Regions from separate parts of the Brevibacillus agri genome, predicted to be linked through region 1. Evidence: riboswitches for the same ligand, from Rfam matches in the RefSeq annotation. Region 1 holds a riboswitch; each other region holds the start of a gene.
What was found. Region 1 has a riboswitch for cyclic di-GMP ahead of BA6348_RS04240 (methyl-accepting chemotaxis protein). Riboswitches for the same ligand answer to the same signal wherever they lie in the genome.

Region 1 (4,166 bases):
GGAGGAGCTACCGGAAGCGGCAAGGCGCAAATCCTCCCTGCGGATGAAATCAATCTGCATTTTACTGGCGACATTCACGCCATTACCGCGGCGCACAATTTGCTTGCGGCGATGATCGACAACCATATTTTCCACGGCAATCCGCGGGGCATCAATCCGAAAAAAATGTCTGGAAACGGGCGATGGACATGAACGACCGCGCGCTCAGAAATATCGTGGTCGGGCTGGGAGACGGCAACGGCATGACGCGCGAAGACGGCTTCATGATTACGACCGCATCGGAAATCATGGCGATTTTGTGCCTGAGCGAGAACCTCGCCGACTTGCGCGAGCGGCTGAACCACATCATCATCGGCTACGATTTTGAAGACAAGCCAGTCCGGGCGGAAGAAATCAATGCGGTCGAGGCGATGTGCGTACTGCTCAAGGAAGCGATCAAGCCAAACCTCGTGCAAACGATTGAGGGCACGCCAGTCATCGTCCACGGTGGTCCGTTTGCGAATATCGCGCACGGATGCAGCAGCGTGATCGGCACGAAGACAGCCTTGAAGCTGGCCGACTACGTCGTAACGGAAGCGGGCTTCGGCGCTGACCTGGGCGCGGAGAAGTTTTTTGACATCAAGTGCAGAAAAGCCGGGCTGACGCCATCGGCAGCAGTCGTGGTCATTACCGTGCGTTCCTTGAAGTACAACGCCGGAATCAAAGTGCCGGATTTGGCCGAAGAAAACCTCGCCGCATTGGAAAAAGGCTTCGCCAACGTGCGTCGCCATCTGGAAAACTTGCAGAAGTTCGGCGTGCCGGCGGTTGTAGCGATCAACCATTTTGCCACTGATACCCAAGCGGAGATCGACGCAGTCATGGCGCTGTGCCAGGAGGCAGGTGCCGAGGCGGCGCTGTCCAAGGCGTGGGCAGAAGGCGGAGAAGGCGCAATCGAACTGGCGAAAAAAGTGACGCGCGCGGCAGAGCGCCCTGGGCAATTCCGCTTTTTGTACGAAGAAGACCTCGGCGTGAAGGAAAAGATTGAGACGGTGGTCAAAGAAATTTACCGCGGCTCCGGGGTAGTCTTTTCGTCGCTGGCGACAAAAACGATCCAGAAGGTAGAGGAAATGGGGCTGTCCCATCTGCCTGTGTGCATGGCGAAGACGCCGTACTCCTTTACAGATCGGGCCGATCAGCTTGGCGCCCCTGTCGGTTTTACCATTCAGGTGAGCGAAGTGCGGATTTCGGCAGGAGCAGGCTTCATCGTCGCCTTGACCGGAAGCCTGGTGACGATGCCGGGACTCCCGAAGAAACCTGCGGCCGAATCGCTGTATGTGGATGAGCACGGCCACGTGGAAGGGCTGAGCTAAACGAAGAAGTCAAAAGTGGACGACAGGCTGACACCAACAACAAGGTGTCAGCCTTTTTGCGATTTTTTCGCAATTATTTCGCAGAAAGTAGTTTACTTGTCAAACAATTTGGGTAAAGATTTTGTGTGGAAAAAAATCCAAGCCATTATTTTAAAGTTAACCCACATTTTTCCGATGTTGTGCTATAGTATTTTTATACAGATAAAACGACAAAAAATGACAAAGGCAAACCTGTTGAAAGGCAGGGACGCAAAGCCACGGGTCTAAGGCAAGCAGAGCGCATCTTCTGCTGCTACGATAGCCGGGTTGCCATGCCGTACACGTAAGAAGGCTGTCCGGGTGGCAGTCTTTTTTGTTGCCAAAAAAAGATAGGAGGTACAGCGTGAGATGGAATCCAGTTTGAAGAAAAAGCTGATCGTCGTCATGTGCCTGCTCTTGATTGTCAGCTTGGGTACGGTCTGCGGTGCCAGCTACTACAGCTCGTCGCAGTTGCTGTCGTCCAGCCTGGACAAAGAAGCGGAACTTACGGCCAGCAATCTTTCCATCAGAATCGACAGCTTTTTCCAAGAAAAAATCGGAATTGTTGAAACGATCGGAGAGATGATTTCCGCCGACAACAATTTCGACCATGACTTGAAGCTGATTCAGGAGGCGCAGAAGAAAAACCCCGAGTTTGAGACGTTTTTCTTTTCCTATGACCTGAGCGGCAAAAAAGTCATCAACTTCAAGGGCGAGGAGACGAACCCGTCTGATCGTCCGCATTTTCAGGAGGCAGGACGAGGCGAGGGGAAAATCATCGTTTCCGAGCCGGTCGTGTCGCAGCGGACAGGCAACTACATCGTGACGATCATCGTTCCGCTGATGAAGGACAATCGCCAATACGGCTATGTCGGTTCGACCATTCCGATCAACGAGATTCAGAAGACGGTTTCCGAGGAGAAGTTCGGACATAGTGGCTATGCCTTTTTGGTGAGCAAAAAAGGAACGTATATTTGGCATCCGAACAGCGAAGTCATTTTGAAGCAGTCGGTGCTCGACAGCAATATTCCTGAGTTGAAAACCGCCTTTGAAGCAACGGCACAAGGCGGCCGCGGAGTCATTCAATACGAAGAGGGACAAGCGGCGCAATTCGCCTCCTACGCTTCGACCAGATTGAACTGGGGAGTGTTCATCACTGCTCCGGCCAAAGACCTGCACGCTCCGGTCAACGAACTGTCGATCAAGCTACTGGCTATTTCCTTGGTCGTTCTGGCGGTGGGCATCGTCTTCGTGTACTGGCTGTCGGTTCGTTTGGTTCGACCGATCCAGCGTCTGAACCAGGCCGTCAATGTCGTCGCCCAGGGCAATCTCACAGAGACGGTCACGGTGGCCGGAAAAGATGAGATCGCAGTGCTTTCCCGCGACTTCAACCAGACCGTCTCGCACTTGAAAGGCTTGATCGAAGGCGTGTCGCAATCGTCGGAGCAGGTGCTGCGCTTTACGCATGAAGTGTCGGCAGGAATTGAACACGCGACCGAAAACGTAAACCGGATCGGGACGTCAATCAACCAGATTGCCAGCGGGGCCGAGGCACAGGCTACCAGCTCCAAGGACGTCGCCTTGTCCATGAATGACATGGCGGCGGGGATTGTGAAAATTGCAGAGACATCCGCGCATGTGTCCGAAGCGGCGCGCGAGGCATCGGATCAGGCCGAGCAAGGCGCAGCAGTCGTCGAGCAGGCCGTCCGGCAAATGGGCAGCATCGGAGAGGGCACGACCAGAGCGGCTGAAGCCATTGAGCGCTTGAACAGCCGATCCAAGGAGATCGAAGGGATTCTCGATACGATCAGCCAGTTAACCTCGCAAATCAACCTGCTTGCGCTCAACGCGTCGATTGAGGCAGCGCGGGCTGGCGAGCACGGCCGCGGCTTTGCCGTCGTGGCGGGAGAAGTGAAAAATCTGGCGCATCAATCCGAGGAGTCGGCTGCGAAAATCGCGGCGCTGATCGGGGAAATCCAGCAGGATACCCGCCACGCGGTAGAAGTGATGAACACCGGCAATCGCGAGGCGCAGGAAGGCATTTCGATGATCGAAGAGGTGCGGGATATTTTCGCGCATATTTTGGAATCGTCGCGCAATGTTGCCGCCCATATTTTGGAGGTGTCGGCGGCATCGGAGGAAATGTCTGCAGGCTCTGAGCAGGTGAGCGCCTCGGTCGACGAAATGTACAACATTGCCAAGCTTGCCTCGGAAGACGCGCAGAAGGTCGTGGAGGCCACGGCCGAACAGTTGCAAGCCATTCAGGACATTGCCCGTTCGGTCGAGCAGTTGAACACGGTCACGGAGGAGTTGCAGCAGGGCGTAGGCAAGTTCACCTTGTAAGACCTTGTAAGGCTAAAGCCCGTCCCTGGTTAAAGGGGGGATGCCATGTAAGGGATGAGACAGCTCGAAACAGCAGATGGGCATGAGACAGACTGATCGACAATCGGGAGGAGAAGAAACTAATGAAAAAGTGGACAAAAAGAATGATGGCGAGCGCGCTCGCTGCAACGATGCTGATGACTGGAACCGGAGCGTTTGCTGCTACTACAGGCGCGCAAACCGGGCAGACCGCAGCAGTGGAAGCGGTCAAAAAACAGGAAAACAAACAGTTTGAGTCCCGCCTCGACGAGATTATCGCACGGGGATACATTCTCGTGGGCACACCGGGCGACTACAAGCCGTTCACATATTTGAACCCGAAAACGAACGAATTTGAAGGCTACGACATCGACGCGATGAAAGAGTTTGCGAAAAGCCTTGGAGTAGAAGCGCGCTTCGTGCAAACCTCCTGGCCGA
Region 2 (4,166 bases), 1.4 Mb from region 1:
GCCCGACCAGTGCAGCCATGACCGCGATCGGCACGTAATGCAGCCAGCGGACGCCCCACGCGGGAAGCTCCATGCGCGACAGCACCATCAAGGGCAGCACCCGCGGCAAAAACGTGACCAGCGCACTGCCTACAATAATGAGGAAGATATCCCATCTCACTTCCATCTTTCGATCACCATCCCGATTGTCGATGCGCACAGCGTAGCTACGATGACGCCAAGGTTGCCCGGATACAAGACAGACACGCCTACAGCAATGACGACTGCGCTGATGGCGACGACGATATCGAGCCGGATTTGCTTGCGGCTCATCATCGCCAGCACCAGCAAGCCGATAAACATCGCCGGCAGAGCGAAATCAAGGCCCAACTGCTCGGGATTGGCGATCCACTGTCCGAAATAGGCTCCCGCCAAATTGGCCGCAATCCAGTTCAGGTAAGCCGTCACATTCAAACCGTGCATCCATTTTTCGTCGATCTGCTTGCGCTTCGCCGCCTCGTTGATCGCAACCCCGAACGTCTCGTCTGTCAGAAGCGAACCGACGAGCATGTTCCGAAACGCCGTCAGATGGCGGAAGTAGGGCGACAGAGCCGCGCTTAGCAAAATATGCCGCAAATTCACAAACAAAATCGTAATGATAATTCCCATCGCCGAGCTTCCTGCGGCAATCATGCCCGCAGCAATAAACTGCGCCGAGCCTGCGTACAGCAAAATGCTCATCAAGGCAATTTCCATGATGCTCAGCCCAGCGGTCTTTTCCAGCACACCTGCCGCAAACCCGATGCTCAAATACCCGAGCAAGGTTGGAATGCAATCCTTGACCCCCTGCATGAAGCTTCCCTGCTCACCCGCGTTCGACAATGCTTCTACTTGCAGTTGTTCTCGCCCCACTGCTTCTCCCTCACTCTCTCTTTATTTCACTCCGGCTTGCGCGCTTGCCTCCTGCTTCGCTCCGCTTACTTGAATCTCTTCCCGGTGACCACCTGGTACAAGTCCGGCTTGCTGCGCCAGAGCGCTTCGACCTTATCCGGGCCGAGCACCTTTGTCACTTCCGCAAACATAATATCGTGGCGAATGTACTCGACAGCGACCAGAACGAGCGCCGGATCCTTCGTCTTGACCGCCCAGGCAGCCGTATTTGGCGTGAAGTTGGCGATCAGCACTTCCTCCAGATCACGCGCGACGATTGTAAGATGCCCGCCCATCCGTTCCTCGGCCACATCAGGCGCCATATAGTCATGGTGATACGTCGTCCCTACGCGCGTCTCTTGCTGTCCAAACAAAACGGTAAAGACGGAAATCCCTTCTTCGGTTCGTCTGTCCACCGCCTCCTGGATAAAAGGCACCTGAGGCTCCCAGATCGACAGCCACACTTCCTCGCCAGCCTGCTCGATCATTTGCCTCATTTCCATGAGCACCAGCTCGTCACCGCTAATTCGCCGAATGACGTCGATCTCTTGCTCGGACTCTAAGGCCGACAAGTTTTTTTCCAAATAGTCGAAGGACGCTTCGAACTGCCCGCGCAGCCTGCGGACCAGCTCTCTTGCTGGCAGCGGCGCATACGTGACAGGCTCGGAAGGCACGGTGTAAACAGCCCCTTTGTCAACGAGCTTGCCCACGACTTCGTAAATCATGGAGCGCGGCACGCCAGAGCGTTTGCTGATTTCGTATCCGGTGATCGGAGAGTGCTTGAGCAGACTGATGTAAGCCTTGCACTCGTACTGGGAAAATCCGAGCTTTTGCAATTCCTTGTATATGTCTTCCATCCCGACCTCTTAGTAGTTAGTTTTATACTCACTATAGGTTCAGGTTCGTTCCTTTGTCAATGTGCTTTTCCCGGCACAAGCGAAAATAAAAAAAACCCTCCGTGAACGAGGGCCTTTTTGGCAAGCAAGCAGCCTAAGCGAGATCGCGCACTTTAATGTAAGAAACGTTTCTTACATTAATCACGATGTCATCGTATTGCAGCCACCCATCCTTTTGGTTGGCGACCATTTGGATGATTTCTTCCGGCTCGGTTGTCTCGATCTTAACCAGCTCGCCACCGGAAAAGTGAAACTCAATCGTTTTGGCCTGACTCATTTTCGCATCCCTCCTGTTCTTTCTAGTTATCGGACGGATGGTAAATTTTTGTTACGCATCAGGCGCAAGTAGCTGAGTCGGCCATTGGCAAAAGTCCCGGCACAACCTGACTATGTTCCTATCTTTTCTCTGTTTTTCCTCGCATCTTTCTCTGTCCAAACTACCAATTTGGAGCCGACTATTTATGAACAATCGGTTACTTTACCCTACCAAAACTTGACAAGTTTGTTTCTCTTGGATTATATTTTGCATAATTCGACACTTCTATACATTTTTCGCAAATGAATGACAAAGGCAAAGTCATCGAAAGGTGGCGACGCAAAACCACGGGTCTAAAGTCTTTGACCATGACAGCCGGGTTGCCATACATCATGAGCATAGCAGGAAGATGATGGTGACTTTGGGCTGTTTCCGCATGGGGAATGGCCTTTTTTATGCTCACATGGAAGAAAGGAGGCGCCATTTTATCGATCAACACTAGACTTGTACATGAAAAAACAAAGAGAGAGAAAAATGGAGTGGAGTATTATGTACAAACTGGTTGATTCAGCACAATCTTTGGCACTTTTCCATCAAATCAAGGAAAGTGTCTGGACCTCAATGGGCTTCGAGATGGAATACGCCAAAGATGGTTCCGACGTCTATCTTTTGTTGTCGGATGAGGACGAACCAGGCGGGACTTTTGAATTTACACCACATGAAAAATCTTCTGCTTATCTGCAAAATTTGTTTCAGGATGTTTTGACGAGCGATATGAAAGTTGTCGAAGTGGACAGTTTCGCTGTCTTGCCCAAGTTCCGCGGAAAGCTGGGACGATGGGGAGTTGCCCTCATGATCGATTATGCAGAAAAACACGGATATACGCATGCAGTCGGTTTGGCAGATCCGGCTTTTTTTCAGTTGATTAACCGTAAATACAACGTCAGAGCGACGCAAGTGAAAGAGATGGTCTTCTACAAAGGGGCGAATGCCATTCCGACCGTCTTCCACCTGCAAGAAGCCTATTTGAACAAGGACAAGCCCGAATTTGCCTGGTATCAAGAGCTTTGCAAACAAATAAAAGTTGAGGTTAGCTGACATGGAACTCTTACAAAGAAGAAATAACTGGGTGGTCATTGTTTTTGCGAGCATCATTACCATCGTCCAGATCGTGAACCTCATCATGGGGGTTCCGTTCTCCTTCGTTTTAACCGTGCTGGGGATTTTGTACGGGGTGCTCGCACCTTTTGCCTACCTTTCCAACCGGCCAGCCTGGCGGGACAAGATGGCTCCCTTCATGAAGTTTTTCAACTTCGCTGTCATCGGCATTTTCATGTTCGTCATCGTGGGACTCGATCCTTGGCTGGTCAACATCATGACGATCATGTTCTTCGTCGCGGTCATGGGCATTTATCAGGACAAACTGATTAACATCTTGACCATCATCGCAGCCATGGGGATCGTCACCTACTATTTCCTGACGAACGGCGAAGCGATTTTCTACACGTCCGATCCTGTTCATTTGATGTACTACTTGCTGGCCTTCTGCTTCGTATCGGCGACAAGCATGATGCACGCAGTTTTCAACAACAAGCTGCAGCGGGAAAGCGAGGAGCAAAAGCAGCAAGCGATCGCCTCCAAAGAGTCGCTGCAGCGCATTTTGGACCAGATCAACGAATCGCTCAACTCCGTCCAGGAATATCAGGAGAATTTGAACAAGGTTACAGATGGCGTCAACGTCCGCGCGGTGGAGACAGTGGCTGCCCTTCAGGAGATCATGCGCTCCTTCTCGATCCAGACCGACAACACCAACGAGTTGCGCCGCGAGATGGGCACGACCAACCTCCAGGTAGAGGACATGACCCGCTCCGTGACCGAAATGCACGAATACGTAGAATCGACCAAAGAAGCGACCAATGAAAGCAGCAAGCGCATCAGCAACATCGGCAACGACTTCGAGCGCTTTATCAAGGACATTCAAGGCACGAACAAGCTGATCCAAGAGCTGAACAAAGAAACGGAATCCATTGAAAAAATCATCCAAACGATTTCGGAAATTTCGGCACAGACCAACCTGCTGGCGCTCAATGCGACCATCGAGGCTT
Region 3 (4,166 bases), 1.9 Mb from region 1:
AAGTGAGCATTTGCTCCATGCGTTTTTGATCGCCTTTGGAAACGAGTGCAGCTTTGCGCAGGTGGCGCTTTTGCTTAGTCGTTTTGTTGGCGAACATGTGGTTACCAAATGCGCGGTCGCGCTTCAATTGGCCGCTTCCAGTCTTTTTGAAACGTTTTGCAGCAGCCTTGTTGGTTTTCATTTTAGGCATCTGAAAAGTCCTCCTGTCTAAACTACTATCTTACTTTTCCGCTTTCGGAGCCAGAATCATAATCATGCTGCGGCCCTCGATCTTCGGTTTACGCTCAGGCGTAGCGAGATCTTCACACTGAGCAGCTACACGCTCCATAACGCCAAGCCCGATTTCGGAGTGGGTGATTTCACGTCCACGGAAACGGATCGTACACTTCACCTTGTGGTGATCCTCCAAGAACTTGCGGACGTTGCGAAGCTTGGTTTGAAAATCGTGTTCTTCGATGTTAGAAGAAAAACGCACTTCTTTCAGCTCGATGATCTTCTGGTTTTTCCGTGCTTCTTTCTCCTTTTTCGCCTGCTCGTACTTGAACTTTCCGTAGTCCATGATACGGCATACAGGCGGTTTGGCTGTCGGAGCAACGTTTACCAGATCCAGTTCGGCTTCCTGGGCAATGCGCAACGCTTCCCTGAAGGGTACGACTCCCAATTGGCTCCCGTCAGCGCCGATCAAACGGACTTCACGGGCACGGATCGCTTCGTTGATTAACATTTGATCCTTGCTAATACTTGCCACCTCCGTCAATTTCGAGAAGGAACAAAAATGTGCGAACGCATCTGCGCCCGCACATATCTCACCTAAGCAATTTCATCAGATCCAAGGATCTTTGCATAAGAGTTACCTGTCAACAGTCGTGTCGGACGTCGACCCAGGTGAGAAGCTGGGCGCCTCTGCTTGTTCTCGAAGTATGAAGTGTTTATACACGCAACTTATAATACAAGGTAGAGTTGTCTTTGTCAAGGCTTATCGCTTTTTATCCTCCGATGTGGGACATTTCCACCTTCGGACGCTTTTGCAGCCCCGGCGTTTCGTCCAGCCGTTCTTCCGAATAGCGCTCGTCGCGCTTTTCCCAGATCGCGCGAATCTGCTCCTGGATTTCTTCGTCGCTTCGCCCGCTGCGCAGCGGCTCGCGCAAGTCATAGCCGGCGGAGGCGAACAGGCAGTTGTACATTTTCCCCTCTGCCGACAGCCGCGCCCGCGTACAGGTAGAGCAAAAGGCTTGTGTCACCGACGAGATCAGCCCAATCTCCTGATCGCTCCCCTCGTAGCGGTAGCGCGAAGCGACCTCGCCGAAGTAGTTCGCCTCGACCGGGACGAGCGGCATTTCTGCGCCGATCATCCGGACGATTTCGCTGGAAGGCACGACCTGATCGAGCTTCCAGCCGTTGCTGTTGCCTACGTCCATGAACTCAATGAAGCGCAGCGTATGGCCTTGCTCGCGGAAATAACGGGCCATCGGCAAAATGTCCTGGTCGTTGACACCGCGCTGGACGACCATGTTGATTTTCACCCCGAGTCCCGCTTCCGCCGCCGCGCGAATCCCGTCGAGCACAGCATCCACCGGATAGCCTCTGCCGTTTAACATGCCAAACCGCTCGTTGTCCAGGCTGTCGAGGCTGACGGTGACGCGATCAAGCCCGGCTTCCTTCAAAGCCTGGGCATGGCGGGCGAGCAGCGAGCCATTGGTCGTCATGGCGATATCGTGAACGTCCTCTATTTTTCGAATCATTCGTATTAATTCAGGCAAATCCCTGCGCACGAGCGGTTCTCCGCCCGTAATCCGGATTTTCCGCACGCCGAGCGCTGTGAATATTTGGGTCAAGCGGGTAATTTCTTCAAACGACAGCAGCTTGTGCTGCGGCAAAAATTCAAACTCCGGCCCGAAAATTTCAGCCGGCATACAGTACCGGCAACGAAAATTGCATTTGTCTGTCACGGAAATGCGCAGATCACGGAGAGGACGCTTTCGTGTGTCACGTACTTGCATCTGCTCTAGCACTGGTGGTCACCCTCCTTTTCCTGGCTGAGCCTGGCATGCCACTCTATCTCCAGTTTGTCTCGTATTGATGTCCAACATGCGATTCCGGCTTTTTATTAGCGTACCATATTCCGCCTGCGAACGGCTCCTGTTCCTGCACTTTTCGCTGTTGCAAAAGCGGTCGCAAGCCGATGAAAATCGGAAAAATGACCCGGTGCACGCCAATGTGCAAACCGTTTTTTTGACTATTCCCTTTTGTATAAACATAGGATAATATGACTATATATTATGCTCTATATATTCCTCTTCAATAAGGAAAGCGAAGATCAGCCGTTTGTATGTGGGCACTTGAATGGCTGGGAGCGAGTAGTGCAACCGACCCTATTTTCGTTGTAGAGTCGGTTTATTTTATCCCAGAACAAAGGCCTTGTCCACTGCTCAGAAACGGCAAGCTGCAGCAATGGCAATCGCCCCCTCTTTCTCAATTTTTGAGTAAATCAATAAAATGTAAAATTCGGAGGTCTGCATGCAATTTTTTGCAAAGAAAGCAAAGCCATGGAATGAGTATGTGAAAGCTTCCCACGCAACTGACATTACCGAAGTGGGCGAACGCGTGAAAGAGCGCCTGTCTTTTTTGGGCGTGGATCAGGATACATTGGCGCACGTCAAAGAGGCTGCTACCACGCTTTACCCCTTTAAAGCAGAGATCGTATCCAAGTTTTACCAGTCGATCACTAACGTTCCCCACCTCCAGAAGATCATCCTCGACAACTCCAGCCTGGAGCGGTTGAAAAAAACTTTGGAGGTCCACCTGGAGCAGTTTCTCACAGCAGAAGTCAACCATGAGTACGTGAAAACGAGAATTGTCATCGGGCAAGTTCACAGCCGCATTCATCTGACAGCCGATCATTTTATTTCTGCACACCATCTGCTGATTCAGATCATGACCACGATTTTGATGGAAAAATGGAGCAATCAGCCGCATCAGATGATGAAAATGGTCACCGCTGTGCAAAAATTGGCAGCATTCGATCAGCAACTGATTGTGGAAGTGTATATGGAAGAGACGTTCAAATCGTTTTTGTTCGGCATCTCCGGCATGCTCAACCATATGACCCAGCTCGACACGACGAAGCAGCTTATCTCGGGAATGGACGAGCAGATCGAGGAAAGCCACAGCGTCACCGCCGCAACGGAAGAAATGAGCGCCTCGATTCAGGAAGTCGCCAACCACGCGCTCAAAGTCGCGGAAGGGACAGACGAAGCGGTGCAATCCGCTGAACAGAGCAAACAGATCATCAATGCCGCTCTCGGCGACATCCGCCAGGTGGGCCACGTCTTTGTCGAGGTCATGAGCAGGGTAAACCAGCTCAATCAGGAGATTCATCAGACACAGGACGTCATCCGCATCATTCGGGAAATCGCCGAGCAGACCAACCTGCTCGCGCTGAACGCCAGTATCGAGGCCGCCCGGGCCGGAGAGCAAGGGCGCGGCTTTGCAGTCGTAGCCACTGAGGTGCGCAAGCTGGCCGAGCATACAAAAGAACAGATCAGCCGGATCACAGACAACATGGAGTCGCTGCAACAAGTTTCGAAGCGAGTGACGGAGCAGATGGACAGCACGAGCAAGCTGGTGGAGCGCAGCGTCGGGGAAGCCCAGTTCGCCGATGTCGCCCTGAACAAGATTGTGTCCACCATGCAGGAAATCAGCCAATCCACCTCGCAAATTGCCGCCATGACCGAGGAACAGGCTTCTTCTGTCACGGATATCGCCCACCGCAACTCCACGATTTTTGACCTGAGCACACATTCGCAGCAAATCGCCAAAGACACCGCGCAAATCATTCTCGAACTGAGCCGGAAAATGGATGAGTACCGCAAGACGTTCTTTACGATCAATGTCAAATTGAGCTACAAAGACATCGTGCGCGTGGCCAAAACGGATCATTTGCTGTGGAAATGGAAAATTTACAACATGTTCCTTGGTTTGGAAAACCTGGTCGCCGCAGAAATGGCCTCGCACCATCACTGCCGACTGGGGACGTGGTACTACAGCGACTTGCCGCCGCTTGTGCGCAACAACCCGACCTTCAAAAAGCTGGAGGAGCCGCACAAATTAGTACATTTTTACGCCAAGCAGGCAGTGGAAAAATACCAGGCCGAGGATCTCGCCGG

Region 2: it holds a riboswitch for cyclic di-GMP, as region 1 does, so the genes downstream of both, BA6348_RS23360 (GNAT family N-acetyltransferase) here and BA6348_RS04240 (methyl-accepting chemotaxis protein) in region 1, are expected to answer to the same signal.
Region 3: it holds a riboswitch for cyclic di-GMP, as region 1 does, so the genes downstream of both, BA6348_RS20885 (methyl-accepting chemotaxis protein) here and BA6348_RS04240 (methyl-accepting chemotaxis protein) in region 1, are expected to answer to the same signal.

The regions. Positions count from the first base shown of each region.
Region 1 covers NZ_CP026363.1:828,908-833,073, forward strand. The annotation lists partial or broken gene BA6348_RS04235 (formate--tetrahydrofolate ligase) at 1-1,349, shown strand, start outside; cyclic di-GMP riboswitch class I at 1,564-1,663, shown strand; gene BA6348_RS04240 (methyl-accepting chemotaxis protein) at 1,737-3,710, shown strand; gene BA6348_RS04245 (transporter substrate-binding domain-containing protein) at 3,833-4,166, shown strand, end outside.
Region 2 covers NZ_CP026363.1:4,765,370-4,769,535, forward strand. The annotation lists gene BA6348_RS23340 (AzlD domain-containing protein) at 1-166, opposite strand, end outside; gene BA6348_RS23345 (AzlC family ABC transporter permease) at 157-831, opposite strand; gene BA6348_RS23350 (TrmB family transcriptional regulator) at 957-1,766, opposite strand; gene BA6348_RS23355 (hypothetical protein) at 1,900-2,082, opposite strand; cyclic di-GMP riboswitch class I at 2,366-2,449, shown strand; gene BA6348_RS23360 (GNAT family N-acetyltransferase) at 2,611-3,159, shown strand; gene BA6348_RS23365 (methyl-accepting chemotaxis protein) at 3,161-4,166, shown strand, end outside.
Region 3 covers NZ_CP026363.1:4,260,291-4,264,456, forward strand. The annotation lists gene rpmI (50S ribosomal protein L35) at 1-190, opposite strand, end outside; gene infC (translation initiation factor IF-3) at 221-724, opposite strand; gene moaA (GTP 3',8-cyclase MoaA) at 987-2,000, opposite strand; cyclic di-GMP riboswitch class II at 2,298-2,381, shown strand; gene BA6348_RS20885 (methyl-accepting chemotaxis protein) at 2,518-4,166, shown strand, end outside.